Azoarcus olearius: one gene and its partner. The protein of the gene in region 1 interacts with the protein of each later gene in a pairwise test. Links are inferred from orthologs where the notes say so. Each region holds a gene or a part of one and is shown on either strand. Other genes may lie near its edges.

Region 1 (11,282 bases):
GCAAGGCGCCGGCTGCCAGGGCGCTGCAGTTCGCGCAGCCGCAAGGCCTGCGCCCCGCATGCGACCACCACGCCCTCGGCATCCGCCGCCAGCACGGTGCCCGGGGCCGCGTCCGGCGCGGGGACCGCGACGACCTCCGCCGCCCACACCTTGATCACGGTATCGCGCAGGCTGCCCACCGCCACCGGGAAGGGGTTGAAAGCGCGGACCGCGCGCTCGATGTCCGCCGCCGGGCGGGTCCAGTCGATGGCCGCTTCGTCGCGATGGATCTTGTTCGCGTAGGTCACCCCGGCCGCAGGCTGGGGCGTGCGGGACAGGGTGCCGCCGGGCAGCGCCGCGAGGGCCTCGACGATGCATTCGGCACCGAGCGCGGCGAGCTTGTCGTGCAGGGTGCCGGTGGTGTCGTCGGGGCGGATCGGGATCGCCCGCCGCAACAGCATGTCGCCGGTATCGAGCCCTTCGTCCATCTGCATGATGGTGATTCCGGTCTCGGCGTCGCCCGCCTCCACGGCGCGGTGGATGGGGGCGGCACCGCGCCAGCGGGGCAACAGCGAGGCGTGGATGTTGATGCAACCGTAGCGCGGCAGCTGCAGCACCGCCGCGGGCAGGATCAGGCCGTAGGCCGCCACCACCAGCACGTCGGGCTCACAGGCGGCGAGGCGCTGACGCTGTTCATCGGTACGCAGCTTCTCCGGCTGGTCGACGTCCAGCCCGCGCGCCAGCGCAAGCTGCTTGACCGGGCTGGGCGTCAGCTTCATGCCGCGCCCGGCGGGGCGGTCGGGCTGGGTCAGCACCAAGGGCACGGAGTAGCCCGCATCGAGGATGGCGGCGAGTGCGCTGGCAGCGAATTCTGGCGTGCCGGCGAAGGCGACACGGAGCGGAAGGGACATGGGCGGAACCGGGAAAAGCGGGGCGGCGACGGGCGCCGCCGTGGATCAGGCGGTGATGCGCGCCTTCTTGGCCAGCTTGCTCTTGATGCGGCCGAGCTTGAGCGGCGACAGGTACTCGACGAAGACCTTGCCGTCGAGGTGGTCGATTTCGTGCTGGATGCACACCGCGAGCAGGCCTTCGGCAGCCAGTTCGAACGGGTGGCCGTTGCGGTCGAGCGCACGCACCGTGACGCGTTCGGCACGGGTGACCTTTTCGTAAACACCGGGCACCGACAGGCAGCCTTCCTCGCACACCTGCTCGCCGTCGCGTTCGACGATCTGGGGATTGATCAGCGCCATCAGGCCGGACTTGTCCTCGGAGATGTCGATCACGACGACGCGCCGGTGCACGTCCACCTGGGTCGCGGCCAGGCCGATGCCGGGCGCCTCGTACATGGTCTCGGCCATGTCGTCGATCAGCTTGCGTACGTCATCGTCGACCGTGTCGACGGGCGCGGCGCGCCGATGAAGCCGTGGATCGGGGTAGCGCAGGATGGGGAGAAGAGCCATAAATGCTTGCCGGGATAAGCCTTTAAGTGCAGAATTTCAAGCGATTTGACATGCATGCCCACGTGCTGTGCCGGGCAGGGTTCCGACGGCGCTGGGGTGGTTTGCGATCACCCTGTTTCGACCCTTGGCGGCAAAGCGGCGTTCCTGGACGGCGAGAGCCTTCCCGCACTTACCGGAAGCGAGCAATGATCCGAATTATATTCCCACTCCTCGTCAGCATTGCGACCCTGTTTGCCGGCGCCGCCGCGGCCCAGGGCGTCCAGCTTGCGGACGACGCGCCCGACTCCTACACGGTGGTCAAGGGCGACACGCTGTGGGGCATTTCCGGCCGCTTCCTCAAGCAGCCCTGGCGCTGGCCCGAGGTGTGGCGTTTCAACCGCGACCAGATCCGCAATCCGCACCTCATCTATCCCGGCCAGGTGATCCTGCTCGACCGCAGCGGCCCGTGGCTGACGGTCGGCCGCCGGGTCGGCAGCCGCGACGAAAAACTGTTCCCGCAGGTCTATTCCGAAAGCGGTACGCAGCCGGTGCCGAGCATTCCGCTGCATGTCATCGATCCTTTCCTGACCCGCCCGCTGATCGTCGACGGCGCCCGCATCGCCAATTCGGCCACCATCGTCGCCACCGAAACCAGCCGCGTCTATACGGGCACCGGCGACACGGTGTTCGCCAAGAACGTGCGTGAAGGGGTCGACAGCTGGCAGATCTACCGCCCGGCGCGCGCGCTGCACGACCCGGTCACCCAGGAACTGCTCGGCTATGAAGCCGAATACCTCGGGAGCGCCCGCGTCACCGAGCGCGGCAACCCGACCACGCTGGAAATCCTCAACGCCAACGAGGAGATCGGCGTCGGCGACCTGATGGTGCCCAGCGAGCCGCCGTCGGTGTTCTCCTATGCTCCCCATGCGCCCGAGCAGGCCGTGGAAGGGCGCGTCGTGTCGATCTACCGCGGCGTGACCGAAACCGGTCGCCTGCACGTGGTCGCCCTCGGCGCCGGTGCCCAGCAAGGCGTGGAACGTGGCCACGTGCTGGCGCTGTACCGCAATCGTGGCGTGGCTGAATACAAGGACGACCAGGGGCGCGAATCCTTCCAGCTGCCGGAGAAGCGCTATGGCCTGGTGTTCGTGTTCCGCGTCTTCGACCGCATCTCGTACGGCCTGATCATGGAAACCGACGGTCAGGTCAGCATCGGCGACAGCATCCGCAAGCCCTGAGCAGTGCCACCGGGCAAGGATCTGGCCGGCTGGCTGCGGCTGGCACTGGCGCCCGGCCTCGGCCCGGAACGACAGCGCCGGCTGCTCGCCGCCTTCGGGCTGCCGGAGGCCGTGTTCCAGAGCAGCCGCGGCGCGATCGCCAGCGTCGTCGGCAATGAGGCCGCGGACCGGCTGCTGGCACCGCCGGACGGCAAAGCCATCGACGCTGCCCTGGCCTGGGCGGACGAATCCGGCAACCACATCCTCACGCTCGCCGACGCCGACTATCCGCCGGCGCTGCTCGAGATTTCCGACCCGCCCACGCTGCTGTATCTCAAGGGCGAACCCGCACTGCTGCAGCGCCCCGCGCTCGCCGTCGTCGGGGCCCGTTCGGCCACCGCCAACGGTGAAGCCAATGCCGCGGCCTTCGCCCGCGCGCTCGGCGAAGCGGGACTCGTGATCGTCAGCGGACTGGCGGCGGGCATCGATGCAGCAGCCCACCGCGGAGCACTCGCCGCCAGCGGGGGCGCAGGCACCGTGGCGGTGATCGGCACTGGCGCGGATCGCATCTACCCCGCCAGCAACGCCGAGCTTGCGCGCCAGATTGCGCAGGCCGGCGCCATCCTCAGCGAGTTCCCGCTGGGCGCGCCCGCGCTGCGTCACCATTTTCCACGCCGCAACCGCCTCATCGCCGGACTCTCGCTCGGCGTGCTGGTGGTGGAAGCGGCGGTCGGCAGCGGCTCGCTGATCACCGCGCGGCTGGCCACCGAGACCGGCCGCGAGGTGTTCGCGATCCCGGGCTCCATCCACTCGCCGCTGGCGCGCGGCTGTCACCGGCTGATCCGTGACGGCGCCAAGCTGGTCGAAACCGCGGAGGATGTACTGGAAGAGCTGCGCGGACGCTTTTCGCCTGCGCAGCACGCCCCTTCCACCGCCGCCGCGGGGCCGGATTCCGCCCCGCCTCCGCCCGCCGATCCCGCCGCCGCCGTGGTGCTTGCGCTGATCGGCCACGAGCCCGTGGACATCGAGCTTCTGGTGCAGCGCAGCGGCTTGACGGTCGACGCGCTGTACGCCATTCTCCTTCCCATGGAACTGGACGGTCGCATCGGCCGTTGTGCAGGCAGCCGGTTCCAGCGCCTCTAACACTCAAGGCCGAACGCAAGGCGGTCGCCCTGGCGCTGCCGGTCATTCGCGAGGTTTCCTTTGTTCGACATCCTTGTCTATCTCTTCGAGAGCTATATCCACGCCAATGCCTGCCCGGCGTCCGACCAGCTCGCGCGCAAGCTCTCCGCGGCCGGTTTCGAAGACGAGGAAATCAACGAGGCGCTCGACTGGCTGGCGGGGCTGCGCCGTGTCGCGGCCGAAACCCATCCCTGCGTGGCGCCCTCCCGCAGTGCGGTGCGGCTGTATTCCGACTACGAGTGCACCCGCCTCAGCGCCGCCTGCCGGGGTTTCCTCACCTTCCTGGAAGGTGCGGGGGTGCTGGACGCCGTCAGCCGCGAACTGATCGTCGAGCGCGCGGTGGCTTTGAGCAACTTCACGATCACCCTCGGCCGCCTCAAGGTCATCGTGCTGATGGTGCTGTGGCAGCGCGAACAGCCGGTCGACACCCTGATCATCGACGAGCTGCTGTCCTCCGACGACGACGAAGGCGCGCCCCTGCTGCACTGACCCTCGCCGCCATCTGGCTTGCACGGCGGGCGCGCGGCTCTTTATCATCCGCCGCTTCACAACCCTAACGGACGGACAGCCGGAAACGGCCCTCCGCACCTGCCCCCCGGCATGAGCAAGCAACTGATCATCGCGGAGAAGCCCTCCGTCGCGCAGGACATCGCCCGTGCGCTGGGCGGCTTCACCAAGGAGAAGGACTACTTCGAGTCCGACGATTACGTGTTGTCGTCGGCCGTCGGCCACCTTCTCGAGCTTGCCGTCCCCGAGGAATTCGAGGTCAAGCGCGGCAAATGGACCTTCGCCCACCTGCCGGTGATTCCGCCGCATTTCGCGCTGAAGCCGATCGAAAAGACGGACGACCGCCTGAAACTGCTGACCCGGCTGATCAAGCGCAAGGACGTCACCGGCCTGATCAACGCCTGTGACGCGGGCCGCGAAGGCGAGCTGATCTTCAACTTCATCGCCCAGCACGCGGGCACCAACAAGCCGATGCAGCGGCTGTGGCTGCAGTCGATGACGCCGGCGGCGATCCGCGACGGCTTTGCCCACCTGCGCGCCGCACGCGACGTCGAAGGCTTGCGCAATGCCGCGATCTGCCGCGCCGAGTCCGACTGGCTGATCGGCATCAACGGCACCCGCGCGATGACCGCGTTCAACTCCAAGACCGGCGGCTTCCACCTCACCACGGTCGGTCGGGTGCAGACACCCACGCTCGCCATCGTGGTCGAGCGCGAGGACAAGATCCGCAAATTCAAGCCGCGCGACTACTGGGAGCTGGAAGCCACCTTCGGCTGCGCCGCCGGCGAGTACACCGGGCGCTGGCTGGACGAGAACTTCAGGAAGCCCGAAGGCGACGAACACGCCAACGCCCACCGGCTGTGGGACAAGGCCAGGGCGGAAGCCATCCGCGCGAAGTGCGAGGGCAAACCGGGCGTCGTCACCGAGGAAGCCAAACCCTCCACCCAGCTCTCGCCGCTGCTGTTCGACCTCACCAGCTTGCAGCGCGAAGCCAACGGCCGCTTCGGCTTCTCCGCCCGCGTCACGCTGCAGCTGGCGCAGGCGCTGTACGAAAAGCACAAGGTGCTGACCTATCCGCGTACCGACGCGCGCGCGCTGCCCGAGGACTACCTCGGCACCGTGAAGGACGTGATGGCCGGCCTGCCCGACACCTACGCGCCCTTCGCCAACGAGATCGCCAAGCAGGGCTGGGTCAGGCCCAACAAGCGCATCTTCAATAACGCCAAGATCTCCGACCACTTCGCGATCATCCCCACCGGGACGCTGCCGAAGAGCCTGTCGGAAGCCGAGCACAAGATCTACGACCTGGTGACCCGCCGCTTCCTGTCGGTGTTCTACCCGGCCGCCGAATACCAGATCACCACCCGCATCACCCGCGTCGAGGGCGAAGCCTTCAAGACCGAGGGCAAGGTGCTGGTCAACGCCGGCTGGCTGGCGGTGTATGGCAAGGAGGCTGCGAACGAGGACGGTGAGGGCAAGGAAGCCGGCAAGGACAGCGGGCGCCAGCTGGTGGCGGTCAAGCCGGGCGAGACGGTGTCCACCGACGATATCCTGGTCAAGGCGCTGCAGACCAAGCCGCCGGCCCGCTTCAACGAAGCCACGCTGCTGTCGGCAATGGAAGGCGCCGGCAAGATGGTGGACGACGAGGAACTGCGCGCGGCAATGGCGGAACGCGGCCTCGGCACCCCGGCCACGCGGGCGCAGATCATCGAAGGTCTGATCGCCGAGCAGTACATCCACCGCGAAGGCCGCGAGCTGATCCCCAGCGCCAAGGCCTTCTCGCTGATCACGCTGCTGACCGGCCTCGGCGTCAATGCGCTGACTTCGCCCGAACTCACCGGCGGCTGGGAATACAAGCTGTCGCGCATGGAACGCGGCGAACTCTCGCGCGAAGCCTTCATGCACGAGATCGCCGAGATGGCGCGCGAGGTGGTGGAACGCGCCAAACGCTACGAATCGGACACCGTGCCGGGCGACTTCGTCACGCTGAAGACGCCGTGCCCGAAGTGCGGCGGCACCGTGAAGGAGAATTACAAGAAGTTCGCCTGCCAGGCCTGCGACTGGAGCACCTGGAAGATCGTCGCCGGGCGCCAGTTCGAGATCGACGAGATCGAGACCCTGCTGCGCGACGGCAAGGTCGGCCCGCTGCTCGGCTTCCGCAACAAGATGGGGCGGCTGTTCAACGCCGAGATCAAGCTCAACGACGACAAGCAGCCGGAGTTCGACTTCGGTCAGCCCAAGGAAGGCGAGGAAGGCGGCGAAGCGGTCGATTTCTCCGGCCAGCAGTCCATCGGCGCCTGCCCCAAGTGCGGCGCCAACGTGTTCGAGCACGGCCTCGCCTATGTCTGCGAGAAGTCCGTCGGCCCCGGCAAGAACTGCGACTTCCGCTCCGGCAAGATCATCCTGCAGCAACCGATCGAACGCGAGCAGATGGCCAAGCTGCTGACCGACGGCAAGACTGATCTGCTGAAGGGTTTCGTGTCGGCACGCACGCGGCGCAAGTTCTCCGCCTTCCTGGTGCGCGGCAAAGATGGCAAGGTCGGCTTCGAGTTCGAGGCCAAGACCCCCAAGGCGGGCGGCAAGAGCACGCCCGCCAAGGCCGCGGCCAACGAGGAAACAGGCAAGCCCGCGCCCCGCAAGCGCGCGGGTGGCAAGACCGCCGGCTGAGTTTTCGCCGCGGTGCAGCCAGCAAAACGGCCCGTGAGGGCCGTTTTGCGTGTTGGAGGATCCGACCTCAGGCCGCTTCCACCGCGGGCACCCGCCCGATCGGCCGCACGCCGGGAAGTTCGCTTTCCAGGATGGCGGTACGCAGGATGTCGATCGCGCCGCTGCGGGGATAGGTGACGCGCCAGGCCAGCGCCACGCGGCGCGATGGCTCGGGGGCGGTGAAGGGACGCACGGCAACCAGCGGATTCTGGATCGTGAGTTCGTCCGCCGCCGAACTCGGCAGCACCGTCACCCCCAGCCCGGTGGCCACCATATGCCGGATCGTCTCCAGCGAGCTGCCTTCCAGCGTGCGTTGCAGGCCGCCGACGTTGCGGCAGTGCGGGCACACTTCCAGCACCTGCTCGCGGAAGCAGTTGCCCGAGCCGAGCAGCAGCAGCTGGTCTTCGGCAAGATGCTCGGGGTCGATGCTGTCCAACGCGGTCCACGGATGGGCCGCCGGCAGCAGCACGCGAAACGGCTCGTCGTACACCGGCTGCGCGACGATGCCCGCCTCCTCGAACGGCAGGCTGATGATGATCACGTCGAGTTCGCCGCGCTTGAGCGCTTCGGCCAGCCGCGTGGTGTAGTTCTCCTGGATGATCAGCGGCATTCGCGGCGCCAGCTGGTGCACCCGCGGAATCAGCCGCGGCAGCAGGTAGGGGCCGATGGTGTAGATCACCCCCACCCGCAGCGGTCCCGCCAGCGGGTCCTTGCCGGCGGCGGCGATCTCGTGGATCTGGCTGGCCTCGACCAGCACCTTTTCCGCCTGCGCGACGATGCGGCGGCCCGTCTCGGTGATCTTCACTTCCGAGGCGCTGCGCTCGAACAGCGCGATGCCCAGCTCGTCCTCGACCTTCTTGATCGCCACCGACAGCGTCGGCTGCGAGACGTGGCATTTTTCGGCGGCACGGCCGAAATGGCGTTCGTGGGCGAGCGCGACGAGGTAGCGGAGATCGGTCAGGGTCATGGATTCGAGGACGGCGCGGATGCCGCCCGGGCGGTAAGCGACCTGTCGATGTTACCCCGACCGCGCCGCCACCGCTCAAGCCGGCGCGCGGGGTTATACTTTCGCCAGTAAACCAACATCATGAGAACCCGCGGCCAGGATGTATCGTCGAACCTGTGACACACGCGTCCTGCCGGTCGTTCTCGCCTGCCTCGCCCTCGGCGGGGGTGCCATGTCGGCGCATGCCGAAGAGGGCTACTTCGAAACCCTGCCGGTCGTGCTCAGCGTGTCCAGGCTGCCCCAGGCCATGGAAGACACGCCCGGCGCCGTCACGGTCATCGACAGCGAACTGATCGCCGCCACCGGTTACCGCGACCTCGCGCGCCTGTTCCGGCTCGTTCCGGGCATGCAGGTCGGGCAGGAGCGCGCCAACCATCACTGGGTCACCTACCACGGGCTGGGGTCCGACTATCCCAACCAGATGCAGGTGCTGGTCGATGGGCGCTCGGTGTATTCGCCCTACTTCTTCGGCGGTGCGGATTGGGGGTCGCTGCCGATCGCGCTCGAAGACATCGACCGCATCGAGGTCGTGCGCGGCTCGGATTCGGCCGCCTACGGCTCCAACGCCTTCCTCGGCGTGGTCAATATCCTCACCCGCCACACCGGGGCCGAAACCGGCAACTCGGTGTCCTTGCGCGGCGGCACCAACGGCATCGCGGACGCGACCGGACGCGCGGTACTCCACGACGGTGCGATGGGCCTGCGGGTCACCGCACAGCACATCGAAGACCGCGGCATGGCCGATCTGCACGACAGCCAGCGCATCGACGTGCTGAACCTGCGTGCCGACCTGCGCGTGAGCGCGGTGGATGAAGTGACCGTCACCGCCGGCATGAGCAGCGGCGCGCGCTCGGCCGGTTACGAGGGCACCCAGTTCGACGTCGTCGCCCCGCGTACCGCCCGCCACGAGGACGGCGCGGTGCACCTGAAATGGCGCCGCACGCTGAGCCCCGACGACGAATGGTCGCTGTCGTGGTACCGCAACCGCGAGCAGTCGCGCGAAGACTGGCTGCTCGATTCGCACAAGAACCTGCGCCCCGAGGTGGCCTACCTGCGCAATCTCCCGCGGCTGGTCGTCACTGTCGACAACGACCGCGACAGCCTGCGCGACAACATCGAGTTCAGCCAGCGACTGCGCCCGCTGGACGACCTGCGTTTGTTGTGGGGCACCGAATGGCGCCGCGACTGGCTGCGCGCGCCGATGCTGTTCTACGGCGGCGACTCGCACAGCCAGCAGGAATGGCGGCTGTTCGGCAATGCCGAATGGCGGATGGCGCCACGCTGGCTGTGGAACATCGGCGCGATGGCCGAGCAGATCGAGGGCGACCGGCTGCGCCTCGCGCCGCGGGTGTTCCTCAACTGGCAGCCCAGCCCGACCCAGACCTGGCGCGCCGGCTATTCGCGCGCCTGGCGCCAGCCGACGCTGTTCGAGCGCTCGGCGGACATCCGCGTGGTGCATCCGCAGCTCGGGCTGATCATGCTCGACCACCTGCCCAATCCGGACATCCGGCCGCAGCGCATCGACGCGTGGGAGGTCGGTTTCCTCGGCCAGCTGCCGCAACAGGGCAGTTTCGACCTGCGCCTGTTCCACGAGCGCATCGAGGACTTCATCGTGCGGCGCGCGGTCGACCCCGCCGAACTGCCGGACAACGACATCCAGCGCGCGGCCGGCGCCACGCGCTGGGTGAACAGCGGTGACGGCGTACGCCTGGTGGGCCTGGAATACCAGCTGCGCACGCGCCCCTGGTCCGGCGGCCAGCTCGTGCTCAGCCACTCACTGATCCGCGCCCATAGCGACGACGACGCGGTGCGCCGCAGCGTGGCCCCCTACACCGCCAGCCTCACCTGGCTGCAGCGCTACGGCCCGTGGCAATCCACGCTGAGCCTGCTGCGCATGGGCGCAAGCGACTCCGGCAGCGGCTACGTGCCGGGCTACCGCTACAAGGTGCCGGCCTATACCACGCTGGACTGGAGCATCGCGCGCACGCTGCAGGTGGGCCCCAACCCGGTGGAGCTGCGGCTCACCGGCATCAACCTGCTCGGCAAGCACCAGGAACTGGTGCTGCGCCCGCTGCAGTCCATGCCCGGCTACGGCGACGACCGCCCGGCCAACGAACTCGATCGCCAGCTCCATCTGTCGGTCCGCGTCGGATTCTGAACGCCGCCGCGGTGTTGATTTTGCAGCGCCCGCCCCGATCTATGCCGGGCTTGCGTCCGGGAACGCACGGCCCGGCCGCGGCGTCCACCCACGCATCCCGTCCCACACGTTTCCGCCACAGGATACCGTCCATGCGCCACCCGCTTGCCGTGACCGCCCTTGCGCTCAGCCTCGCCGGCTGGATTCCCGCCGCTTCGCTGTCCTCCTCCGCCCACGCCGCGCTGTTCGGCGACAGTTCGCCCGCCTCCAATCGCTATGGCCTGCCGGACTTCGGCGACCTGGTCGAGCAGGTCGGCCCGGCGGTGGTCAACATCAGCGTGGTACAGCAGCAAGCCGGCGGCGACGGCGGGCTGGCCAACGATCCCTTCTACGACTTCCTGCGCCGCTTCGGCGTACCCACGCCGGAGATGCCCGGCCAGGGCGCGCCGCGGATCAGCCGCGGCATCGGCTCTGGCTTCATCGTCAGCGCCGACGGCTATGTGCTGACCAACGCCCACGTGGTGGGCGAGTCCGGGGCCGAAGTCACGGTCACGCTGGTGGACAAGCGTGAATTCAAGGCCAGGGTGGTGGGGACGGACAAACGCACCGACGTCGCGGTGATCAAGATCGACGCGCGCAACCTGCCGACGGTGAAGATCGGCGATGCCGAACGCTCGCGCGTCGGCGAATGGGTGATCGCGGTCGGCTCGCCCTTCGGCTTCGATCACTCGGTGACCGCCGGCATCATCTCCGCCAAGGCGCGGCGGTTGCCCGACGAGAACTACGTGCCTTTCCTGCAGACCGACGTCGCGATCAACCCCGGCAACTCGGGCGGGCCGCTGTTCAACCTGGGCGGCGAGGTCATCGGCATCAACTCGCAGATCTACTCGCGTTCGGGCGGCTTCATGGGGATCTCGTTCGCAATCCCGATCGACGTCGCGATGAAGGTCAAGGACCAGCTGGTGACGCATGGCCGGGTGCAGCGCGGCCGCCTCGGCATCGCCATCCAGGGCGTGGACAAGGAGCTGGCGCAGTCCTTTGGCCTGCCCGACGCGCGCGGCGCGCTGGTCGCCAATGTGGAACCGGACAGCGCCGCGGACAAGGCGGGCGTC
Region 2 (11,120 bases), 1.6 Mb from region 1 along the record:
AGGCGCCCACCGCGCCCGCCGCGAGCGCCCAGCCCGGCGCGGCCGCCTGACGCCACAGCGCGAAGGGAAGATCGGCGAGCAGCACCGACCAGTCCATCACGCGGGCCGTCACCCAATGCGCGGCCTCCAGCAGCAGGTCCCACGGCAGGACCATCGCCAGCAGGGCCAGGGGCGTGACGACGAAACTGACGAGCGGAATCGCCACCGCATTGGCCAGCGGGGAAACCAGCGGAAACGAATGGAACAGCGCCACCAGCAGCGGTACGGTGGCCAGCGTGATGCCAAGCTGGAGGCGCACCGCCGCGCTCCAGCGCGCCGCCGGACCGATCCGCCCGCCGGCGAGCACGAGGATCGCCCCGACCGCCCCGAACGACAGCCAGAACCCGGCAGCCAGCACCGCCCACGGGTCGACCAGCAGCACGCCCAGCACCGCGAGCGCAAGCACCCGGCTGGGCGCCACCTCGCGCCCGAGCATCAGCGCGATGGCGGCCATGCTGAGCATGATCGCCGCGCGCTGCACAGGGATGCCCATGCCCGCAAGCAGACCATAGCCCAAGGCCGCCGCGAGGCCGGCGAGCACGCCCGCCTTGCGTGCCGGCAAGCGCAACACCAGCGCCGGTACACGCCGCCACAACAGATTGACGAGGCCGCCGGCGAGCAGCGCGATCAAGGAGATGTGCATGCCGGAAATCGACACCAGGTGGGCGATGCCGGTGCGCCGGAAGACCTCCCACTGCTCGGCCGGAATTGCGCGCTGGTCGCCCACCGCAAGCGCAACCAGGATGCCGGCGTAGGGCGCCTCTCCCAGCGCCGCGAGAAAGCGGTCGCGAACCGCGGCACGCACGCGATGCACCCTGGTCATCCACCCGCCGGCGTCTTCGTGCAGGCGGCGTGGCGCGGGCTGCGCCCGCACGTAGCCGGTCGCGCGCACGCCGCGCTCCAGCAGCCAGGCTTCGTAATCGAATCCCGCCGGATTCACGAATCCGTGCGGCCGCTTCAGCCGCAGTGTGAATGCCCAGCGTTCGCCCGGGAGAAGCCGCGGCAGCGGGCTGTCGTCGTCGCGGCCCCGATACCACGACACCTGCACCCGCGACGGCACCGGCCCCTCGGCGGACTCAACCGCGAGCGTGAAACGCACCCCTTCGCCAAAGGACTGCGGCAGGTCGTCGATCACCCCCACCATCGGCACGTCCCGCCCTTCCCACGCCATCGGCAAGACGTCCGCCAGGCGGTCGTCGGCGCGCAGCGCGGCGCCGATGAAGCCGGCGAGTGCGGCGGCCGCCATCAGGCTCAGGCGGGCGGCGCGCCCTCTGCCGCGCAGCACTGCCGCCAGGCCCACCGCGGCGGCAAGCGCTGCGGCCACCCAAACCACTGTGACGGCCGTCGGCAGTTCGGGTTGAAGCTGCAGCGCCGCGGTTCCGAGCGCAAACATGAAAATTGACATTCGCATAATCCGCGATCATGCCAACGGGATGAACAACGAGGCAAGCGTGGGCGGCGCCCGCGCTGGGCTAGAATCGGGGCAAATCCATGCGCAAGATACTCAAGCAATTCCTGCCGAAGCACGACACGGTGAGCGAGAACCGCTGGCTGCGGCCGTTCGCGAACTCGCTGCTGCACCCTCGCCTGTGGCACCTCAACCGCCACTCCGCCGCCGGCGCGGTGGCGGTGGGCCTGTTCTGCGGGCTGATTCCCGGGCCGTTCCAGATGCCGGCAGCGGCGCTGCTATGCGTGCTGCTGCGGGTGAACCTGCCGCTGGCGTTGCTGACCACGCTGTACACCAACCCGCTCACGCTGGTGCCGCTCTACATCCTCGCTTTCAACCTCGGCGCCTGGGTCATGGGGGGCGAGCACGCCTTCGCCGCCCCGCCAGAGCTGGCGGGCATGGGCATCGGCACCTGGATTTCCGCGCTGGGCGACTGGATGGTGGCGCTGGGCAAGCCCCTCGCGCTCGGCCTGGTACTGCTCGCCGCCATCCTGTCGGTGGCGGGCTACATGGGGGTCAAGGCCGGCTGGCGCTGGTGGCTGATCCGCCACTGGCGGCGGCGCGCGGCGCGCCGCCGCACGCACGACTAAACCAGTACGCCGTCCTGCAGCCGCAAGGTGCGCTGGGCGCGCCGCGCGAGCGCCTCGTCGTGGGTGACGATCACGAAGCTGGTGGCGTGGCGCTCGTTGAGCGACAGCATCAGTTCGAACACCGCCTCCGCGGTGCGGCGGTCGAGGTTGCCGGTCGGCTCGTCGGCCAGCACGCAGGCGGGCCGGGTGACCAGCGCACGCGCAATCGCAGCGCGCTGGCGCTCGCCGCCGGAAAGCTCGCCGGGCGCGTGATCGAGCCGGTGCGCCAGCCCCACTTCGCGCAGCATCTCCGCCGCCTGGGCGTCCGCCTCCGCCTTTGACATGCGCCGGATGTAGAGCGGCATCGCCACGTTTTCGAGTGCCGAGAATTCCGGCAGCAGATGATGGAACTGATACACGAAGCCGAGCGCCTCGTTGCGCAGCGCGCCGCGCGCGGCATCCGAGAGGCGGGAGAAGTCCTGTCCCATCAGCTTCACGGTGCCGGCGGTGGGAATGTCCAGCCCGCCCAGCAGGTGCAACAGGGTGCTCTTGCCCGAACCCGAAGCGCCGACGATCGCGACGCGTTCCCCGCGCTCGACCGCGAGGCTCACGCCCGCCGGGCCGCCATTGCCGCCGCCGAGCACACGGACCGCGTCCGCCCCTTCCCGAAACTGCTTCTGCAGGCCTTCGCAGGCCAGCACCGTCGTCAGCGTGGTGTCACTCATAGCGCAGGGCCTCCGCCGGATTCACCTTGGACGCCCGCCAGCTCGGGTAGAGCGCGGCGAGCAGCGTCAGCGAGAACGAGACCGTGAGGATGGTGACCACGTCGCTCATCAGCACCTTCGAGGGCAGTTCGTTGATGTAATAGATTTCCTTGTTCCACAGCGTGGCACCGGTAACGGCCTCCAGCGCGGGGATCACCACGTCGAGGTTGTGCGCGATCGCCAGTCCGCCTGCCACGCCCGCCAGCAGACCGACGAGGCCGATGATGGATCCCTGCAGCACGAAGATCGCCATGATCGAGCCGGGGCTTGCGCCCAGCGTGCGCAGGATGGCGATGTCGGCGTACTTTTCCTGCACCGCCATCACCAGCGTGGAAACGATGTTGAAGGCCGCGACGCCGACGATGAGGAAGAGGATCAGCGTCATCATGGTCTTCTCCAGCGCGACGGCGCGGAAGAAGTTGGCGTGGCTCCGGGTCCAGTCGGTAACGAAGGCGTTCGGCGCTTCCAGCATGCCCGCCAGTTCGCGCGCCACCCGCGGCGCGGCGAACAGGTCGTCGAGCTTCAGGCGCACGCCGGTGACCGCGTCGCCCATGCGGTAGAGCGCCTGCGCATCGGCGATGTGCACCAGCGCCAGGCCGGAGTCGTACTCGTACATGCCGGCCTCGAAAATGCCTACCACCTCGAACTGCTTGACCCGCGGCAGCACCGCAGCGGGCGTCACCAGCCCCTGCGGCGCGATCAGCGTCACCTTGTCGCCCAGTTGCACGCGCAGGCTCAGCGCGAGATCGCGACCGAGCACAATGCCGAAGCGGCCCGGCGCCAGCGCTTCCAGCGCGCCCGCCTTCATGTAGCGGCCGAAGTCGGCCACCTTGTCCTCGGTGGCGGGAATCACCCCGCGCACCAGCGTGCCGCGCACCACCTCGTCGAACGAAAGCATGCCCTGCTCCTGCACGAAGGGCGCGGCGGCCTTGACGGCGGGATGGCGTGCCGCATCTTCCGCCACCTGCTGCCAGGAAGCGAGTTCGCCCTCCACGCCCTGCACCAGCACATGCGACGCGACGCCGAGGATGCGGGTGCGCAGTTCCTCCTGGAAGCCGTTCATCACCGACAGCACGACGATCAGCGCCGCCACGCCAAGCGCGATGCCGAGCATGGACACCAGCGAGATGAACGAGATGAAGCGGTTACGCCCCTGCGCGCGCTTACGCGAGCGGGTGTAGCGCAGGCCAACGAGCAATTCGTAGTGCATCAGGGATAGCGCGGATAAGGGCCGGATTCGGCAAGCCCGGCATTGTGCCGGGGAAGCCGCCGGCTGGGGAGCGCGCTCCCCCGATTTTTTGCAACGATGCGCAGCGCGGCGAAGCCGGGGTTCTCACAGCTCGCCGGCGAGACGGTCCGCGCGGATGTGGAAATTGTCACGGCATGATGCCGTTCGCATTCAGACCTTCTTGACTGCCCATTTTGGGGTGCTATGAATACCCTTATAAAGCCGGTTTTTCGAATGACAAGAAGATTTCCCGCGCAACAAAAAAAGGAGGCTTCATCATGCACCATCGAGCCACTCCGGCGGCTGCCCGCCCCGCCTGGTTCAACGGCAGCGAAGACGAATACCTCACCCTGACCGACCTGCTGCAGCGCATGCAGGCGCGCGAAGCGGAACGGCGCCGAAGGCTCTTCGGCCGCAGTGCGGTATTACTGGTATCGGTGCTCGGTGCAAGTTTCGGCCTCAACCGGCTGGTGCTCGCCAGCGGCGAAGCAGTGGCCGCGCCCAGCCTGCTGCCGCTGTACGTGACCACGGCCCTGCTCGGCCTGATGGTGCTGGTCGAATTCCTGCGCTTCATGGAAAGCCACCTGCAGCGCCTCGACCTGCACCTGGGCTTCGCGCGCCTGGCGAGCGAACTGGTGAGCCGGATGGACGTGCCGGATACGCTGCCTGACGACGATCCTTCCACCCCGCTTCACACCCAACTGCGGGCTTTCGCCCGCGCCCACCGTGCCGGCAAGGTGATGATGCCCTCGCTGCTGACCGCCGGCTTCACGCCGCGGCCACGCTACCGGGCAGATCGGCTGCCGCTGTTCTGAGGGTCGCTTCAGCGCGGGCGGCGCGGCGCCGGCCGCGCGCCCCGCGGCGCCCCGGAGGGGCCCGCCGGACGCCCTGGGGCCCGTCGTCCGTCACGCGCTGCCGCACCTGCGCCCGTTCGCGCCTGCTGCTCGGGACGGCGGACGGGCGAAACCACCCCCGCCGGCTGATGGCGCGGCACCAGACAGTTGGGGCCGTTGCCGATCAGATCCGCGCGCCCCATGCGCAGCAGCGCTTCGCGCAGGATCGGCCAGTTCTCCGGGTCGTGCCAGCGCAGGAAGGCCTTGTGCAGGCGGCGCAGCTTGCCGGTGCGCACGGTGTCCACCGCTTCGGACTCCGCGCTCACCTTCTTCAGCGGATTCTTGCGGCTGTGGTACATCGCGGTCGCCAGCGCCATCGGCGTCGGCAGGAAGGTCTGCACCTGATCCAGCCGGAAGTCGTTGGCCTTCAGCCACAGCGCGAGGTTGAGCATGTCCTCGTCGGTGGTGCCGGGGTGGGCGGCGATGAAGTAGGGCACCAGATGCTGCTTCTTGCCGGCTTCCTTCGAGTACTTCTCGAACAGCTTGCGGAAGGCTTCGTAGGCACCCATGCCCGGCTTCATCATCTTGGAGAGCGGGCCTTCCTCGCTATGCTCGGGCGCGATCTTCAACAGGCCGCTGACGTGGTGGGTCACCAGTTCCTTCACGTACTCCGGCGAGCGCACCGCGAGGTCGTAACGCAGGCCGGAGCCGATGGTGATGCGCTTGATGCCGGGCAGCGCGCGCGCCTTGCGGTAGATCTGGATCAGCGGACCGTGGTCGGTGCCGAGGTTTTCGCAGATGCCGGGATAGACGCAGGACAGCCGGCGACAGGACTGCTCGATCTTCGGGTCCTTGCACGCCATCCGGTACATGTTGGCGGTGGGGCCGCCGAGGTCGGAGATGTGGCCCTTGAAGTCCGGCGACTTGTCGCGGATCTCCTCGATCTCGCGCAGGATGGATTGTTCCGAGCGGCTCTGGATGATGCGGCCCTCGTGCTCGGTGATCGAGCAGAAGGTACAGCCGCCGAAGCAGCCGCGCATGATGTTCACCGAGAACTTGATCATGTCCCAGGCCGGAATGCGCGCGCCCTTGTAGGCCGGATGCGGCTGGCGCGCATAGGGCAGGCCGTAGACGAAGTCCATCTCCGGCGTGGAGAGCGGAATCGGCGGCGGGTTCAGCCAGACCTCGCGCGCGCCCGGCCCCTCGCCGTGGCGCTGTACCAGCGCACGCGCGTTGCCGGGGTTGGATTCGAGGTGGAACACCCGCGAGGCGTGGGCGTACAGCACCGCGTCGTCCTTGACCGCCTCGTAGGCCGGCAGCCGCACCACGGTGTGCTGGCGCGCGGCGCGGCGGGCGGCGACACGCTCGGCCGCCGGCACGATGCGCACCGGCTGGGCGCCATCAGCCGCGGGCTGCAGCGCACTGCCTTGCGGTTCCATCGCGTAGGGGTCGGCATGGCTGTCGATGCGGCCCGGCTTGTCGAGCGCGAGCGAATCGATCTCCACCCAGCCTTCCGGCCGCCAGCCCGGCCTGGCCATGAAGGCGGTGCCGCGCAGGTCGCGGATGGACTCGATCGGTTCGCCCGCCGCCAGCCGCTGGGTCAGCGCCACCAGCGCGCGCTCGGCATTGCCGAACAGCAGGATGTCGGCCTTGGAATCGGGCAGCACCGAACGCCGCACCTTGTCCGACCAGTAGTCGTAGTGGGCGATACGGCGCAGCGAGGCCTCGATGCTGCCGATCACCACATTGGCGTCGGGATAGGCTTCGCGGGCGCGCTGGGCGTAGACCGTGAGCGCGCGGTCTGGCCGCTTGTTGGCCTCGGCGTTGGGCGTGTAGGCGTCGTCGGAGCGGATCTTGCGGTCGGAGGTGTAGCGGTTGACCATCGAATCCATGTTGCCGGCGGTGATGCCGAAGTACAGCCGCGGCTTGCCGAGCGCGCGGAAGGGCTCGGCCGAGTGCCAGTCCGGCTGGCTGATGATGCCGACGCGAAAGCCGTGGGCTTCGAGCAGGCGGCCGACCAGGGCCATGCCGAAGCTCGGGTGGTCGATGTAGGCGTCGCCGGTCACCAGGACGACGTCGCAGGCATCCCAGCCCAGCGTGCCCATCTCGGCGCGCGACATCGGCAGAAAAGGGGCTGGCCGGCGCGACGGAACACCGGCCGGCAGAATCGAGGGAACTGCATTCATGATGCCCGCCATTGTAGCCCGCGGTAGCGCCCAAGCCCCGGAAATATCTGACCTTTTTCCTGTGGGGTTATTGGCCCCGCGGGCCCTTGGCGGGGCTGTGCGGGGATCGGCGCGTGCTAGACTGCGGCCCGCTCCGCACCGCCACCCACCATGCAGATCCATCTCGTCATCCCCGGCCTGATCTGGCCCACGCCGCACGCCACCGCGCCGAGCGGCAGCCTTGCGCTTCCGGGCCTGGAACGGCTGCTGGGCCTTGGAGAACGCACTGCGCTCACCGAACGTTCCAGCGACGCGGCCCTCGCCCGCCTGTTCGGGCTGCACAGTGATGCCCTGCCATACGCGGCACTGCGCCGGCTGGGCGAGCAGGACGGGGCGGAACAACACGCCGGGCACGACTGGCTGTGCGCCGACCCGGTGCACCTGCAGTTCGCGCGCGAACACCTGCTGCTCACCGAACTGGACGACAGCGAAATCGACCAGCAGGACGCGGACGCCCTGCTCGCCGCGCTCAACGACAGCTTCGCCGACATCGGCCGCTTCGAGGCGCCGGCGCCGCGACGCTGGTATCTGAAGCTGGCGGCGCCGACCGAGGCCGCGCTGTTTCCGCTCACCGATGTCGTCGGCCGCCCGATCGCCCACTTCCTGCCGGAAGGCCGCGACGCCCGTCTGTGGCAGCGCACAATGAACGAAGTGCAGATCGTGCTGCACAACCACGCGCTCAACCAGGCGCGTGAAGACCGCGGCCTGCGCAGCCTCAACAGCCTGTGGTTCTGGGGCCCCGGCCGGCTGCCCGAGCGCGCCACCGCGCCCTGCCCCACGGTGCTCGCCGCCGACCCGCTGAGCGTCGGCCTCGCCCGCCTTGCCGGGCTCACGCCGCAGCCGCCGCGCACCGCGGCCGGACTCGCTGGCGACACGCTGGTGGTGCTGGATGCGCTGCAGCGCCCCGCGCTGCAGCTCGACCTCGACAGCTGGCGCGAGGCGCTCGCCGGGCTGGAGCGCGACTGGTTCGCCCCGCTCGCAGCGCTGCCCGGCGGCAAGCTGCACAGGCTGCGCATCACCGCACCCGGCGACCGCGCCGGCTTTGAACTGGACGTGCGCGCCGGCCAGCGCTGGAAGTTCTGGCGCAAGCCGCAAGCGCTCGACGCCCTGCTCAAGCAGATCGTGCCGCCGCCCCAACGGCCGGAAGCGCCCCCCGGCGCAATGCACACCGAACACGGACACCCATGATCCAGATCCACCCCCGCGCCGTCCCGCAGCGCGCCGCCGCCGCCCTGATGGACGCCGGCATCCACCCGCTGCTGGCCCGCCTCTATGCCGCGCGTGGCATCGCCCGCAGCAGCGACCTCGACACCTCGCTGAAGGCGCTGTTGCCGCCGCAGGCACTCACCGGCACCGCCGAGGCGGCGCAGCTGCTGGCCGACGCGATCGAAGCCGGCGCGCGCATGGTGATCGTCGCTGATTACGACTGCGACGGCGCCACCGCCTGCGCCGTCGGTGTGCGCGCGCTACGCGCCTTCGGCGCCGACGTGCATTACCTAGTGCCGGACCGCGTCACCCTGGGCTACGGCCTCACCCCGGCGATGGTGGAGATCGCTGCGCGGCTGGAGCCGGACGTACTGATCACGGTGGACAACGGCATCGCCAGCGTCGAAGGCATCGCCGCCGCGCGCGCCCACGGCATGGCGACGATCATCACCGACCACCACCTGCCGGGCGACGTGCTGCCCGACGCCGACGTGATCGTGAACCCCAACCAGCCCGGCTGCGACTTCCCCAGCAAGGCGCTGGCCGGCGTGGGCGCGATGTTCTACACCATGCTCGCGCTGCGCGCGGAGCTGCGCGAACGCGGCGCTTTTGCCGCCGGCCAGGAACCCAACCTCGCCGAGCTGCTCGACCTGGTGGCGCTCGGCACCGTGGCCGACGTCGTCAAGCTCGACCACAACAACCGCATCCTGGTCGCCCAGGGCCTGCAGCGCATGCGCGCCGGCCGCATGCAGCCGGGCATCCGCGCGCTGTTCGCCGCCGCCGGCCGTGAGCCGGCGCGCGCCAACACCTTCGACCTCGGCTTTGCCGTCGGCCCGCGCCTGAATGCCGCCGGCCGGCTGTCGGACATGAGCCTGGGCATCGAATGCCTGATCACCGACGATCCCGGCCGCGCGCTCAACATCGCCCAGGAACTCGACAAGCTCAACCGCGAGCGCCGCAGCATCGAGGCCGGCATGCAGGAAGAAGCCGCGCTGCGGCTGGAAGGTTTCGATCCCGGCGCCAGCGCCAGCATCGCGCTGTTCGAGCCCGACTGGCACCAGGGCGTGATCGGCATCGTCGCCGGTCGCATCAAGGAAAAGCTGCACCGCCCGACCATCGCCTTCGCGCGCGGCAATGACGGCGAACTCAAGGGTTCCGGCCGTTCGATTGCCGGCCTGCACCTGCGCGACGCGCTCGACCTCGTCACCAAGCAGCACCCCGACCTCATCGTGCGCTTCGGCGGCCACGCGATGGCGGCCGGCCTCACCATCCGCGAGGCGGATTTCGACCGTTTCAGCAGCGTGTTCGAGGAAGTGGTGGCCGGGCTGGTCGAACCGGCCGCGCTGCAACGGCGCATCGAAACCGATGGCGCGCTGGAGGCCGGCTATCTCAGCCTGGAATCCGCCCGCCTGCTGGAAAAGGAGATCTGGGGCCAGGGCTTTCCGGCGCCGGTGTTCGACGACGTCTTCCGCGTCGAGCGCCAGCGCATCCTCAAGGACCGCCACCTCAAGCTCGAACTCGGCAAGCAGGGGGCGCGCTACGACGCCATCCAGTTCAACTTCGCCGACGGCGCGCCGGACACCATCCGCGCCGCCTACCGGCTGGCCATCAACGAATACAACGGCGTCAGCAACGTACAGCTGATGCTGGAGCACTTCGAAGCGGCCTGAGCGCCCGGCCGGCGTCACGGGCAAATTGCCCGCCGCGCCGCCGCCTGCTTCCATTCGGAATGCTGGGGCGGGAAGATGGCGGCCCCGTGCTGCCTTTCCGCCCCGCGCTTTCGATGAATCCGCTGCGCTCCGCCGCCTCCGCGACGCATCCCTTCCGCCCCACCGCCAGCGCCGCCGCCTTCGACCTGCAACGCGCGCTGCTGCTGCGGCTGTTGGTGTTCGGCCTCGCCGCCTCGCTGCTGGCGCTCGCCGCCCACGGCTGGCGCGGCCACCACCAAGCGCTCACGGACCTCGCGCCCACCGGCGCCATCGTGCAGCAATTGCTCAACCAGGATCAGCCGCGGCTGGCCGATCCCTTCAACCGCGAGCAGATCGCCACCGACCTCGGCGTGCTCGCACCGCTCGCGCGCCGGCTGGCCTTCTGCGTCGAGGTCGAAGACCTGTGGGGCCGGGTGATCGCGCAGGACTGCGTCGCGCCCACGCCGCCGCTGGCCGGCACCGCTACGCCCGCCGGCTGGCTGGCGGCGCTCGCGGGGGACGCCGGCAGCGCCCGCTATGCGCTGCTGCGCCCGCCCGGCGTCAGCGTCGGCGAGATCCGGGTGTCGCCCTACTGGGCGGCCGAACTCTCCGGCTGGCTCGGCGTACTCGGCCTGCTGGCGCTGGCGTGGGCGGCACTGGCCGCGCTCGCGGCCGCGCTGATCGCCCCGGTGCGGCGTGCGCTGCGCCCGGCCGACCGCATCCTCGCCGCCATCGGCCAGCTCGAAGCCGGCGACACCGCGGTGCGCCTGCCCGAGTTCGAACTGCGCGAATTCCGCCGCATCGGCGAGGACTTCAACAGCCTCGCCTCCCAGCTCGGCGAGACCCGCGCCGCCGAACGCCGGCTCGCCACCGGCCTGCTCGACGCGCGCGAGGCCGAGCGCCGCCACCTCGCCCGCGAACTGCACGACGACATGGGCCAGCACCTCACCTCGCTGCGCGCCGAAACCGCCTTCCTGCGCCACGGAGCCGGTGAAAACGCCGCGCTGCAGCCTAGCCTGGATTCGATCGAAGCCAGCCTCGCCCAGCTGCACGAGAGCGTGCAGGACATCGTCCACCGCCTGCGCCCGCCGGGGCTGGACGCTTTCGGCCTGGGCGAATGC

Evidence for each region.
Region 2: the proteins of dqs_RS00530 (region 1) and recJ interact in binary tests that used the Escherichia coli proteins (3 or more experiments, as listed by UniProt). The link is inferred for Azoarcus olearius from one-to-one orthologs.

What each region holds. Positions count from the first base shown.
Region 1 is NZ_CP016210.1:124,941-136,222, reverse strand. Bases 4,040-7,201 are described here. They hold dqs_RS00530 (DNA topoisomerase III), read left to right. Parts: upstream 4,040-4,414; coding sequence 4,415-6,988; downstream 6,989-7,201. Other genes in these bases: dqs_RS00525 (hydrogen peroxide-inducible genes activator), read right to left, coding at 7,056-7,201; dqs_RS00535 (Smg family protein), read left to right, coding at 4,040-4,303. Also shown: fmt (methionyl-tRNA formyltransferase), read right to left, coding at 1-890; def (peptide deformylase), read right to left, coding at 936-1,439; dqs_RS00545 (LysM peptidoglycan-binding domain-containing protein), read left to right, coding at 1,625-2,653; DNA-processing protein DprA, read left to right, coding at 2,657-3,775; more of dqs_RS00535, read left to right, coding at 3,836-4,039; more of dqs_RS00525, read right to left, coding at 7,202-7,994; dqs_RS00520 (TonB-dependent receptor plug domain-containing protein), read left to right, coding at 8,206-10,191; dqs_RS00515 (DegQ family serine endoprotease), read left to right, coding at 10,323-11,282.
Region 2 is NZ_CP016210.1:1,728,152-1,739,271, reverse strand. Bases 7,636-10,635 are described here. They hold recJ (single-stranded-DNA-specific exonuclease RecJ), read left to right. Parts: upstream 7,636-8,289; coding sequence 8,290-9,981; downstream 9,982-10,635. Other genes in these bases: dqs_RS07995 (HAMP domain-containing sensor histidine kinase), read left to right, coding at 10,095-10,635; dqs_RS08005 (hypothetical protein), read left to right, coding at 7,636-8,293. In the rest of the region: dqs_RS08035 (DNA internalization-related competence protein ComEC/Rec2), read right to left, coding at 1-1,444; dqs_RS08030 (DUF2062 domain-containing protein), read left to right, coding at 1,531-2,076; lipoprotein-releasing ABC transporter ATP-binding protein LolD, read right to left, coding at 2,073-2,780; dqs_RS08020 (lipoprotein-releasing ABC transporter permease subunit), read right to left, coding at 2,773-4,029; dqs_RS08015 (hypothetical protein), read left to right, coding at 4,326-4,862; dqs_RS08010 (YgiQ family radical SAM protein), read right to left, coding at 4,871-7,000; more of dqs_RS08005, read left to right, coding at 7,217-7,635; more of dqs_RS07995, read left to right, coding at 10,636-11,120. UniProt on the Escherichia coli protein: Single-stranded-DNA-specific exonuclease.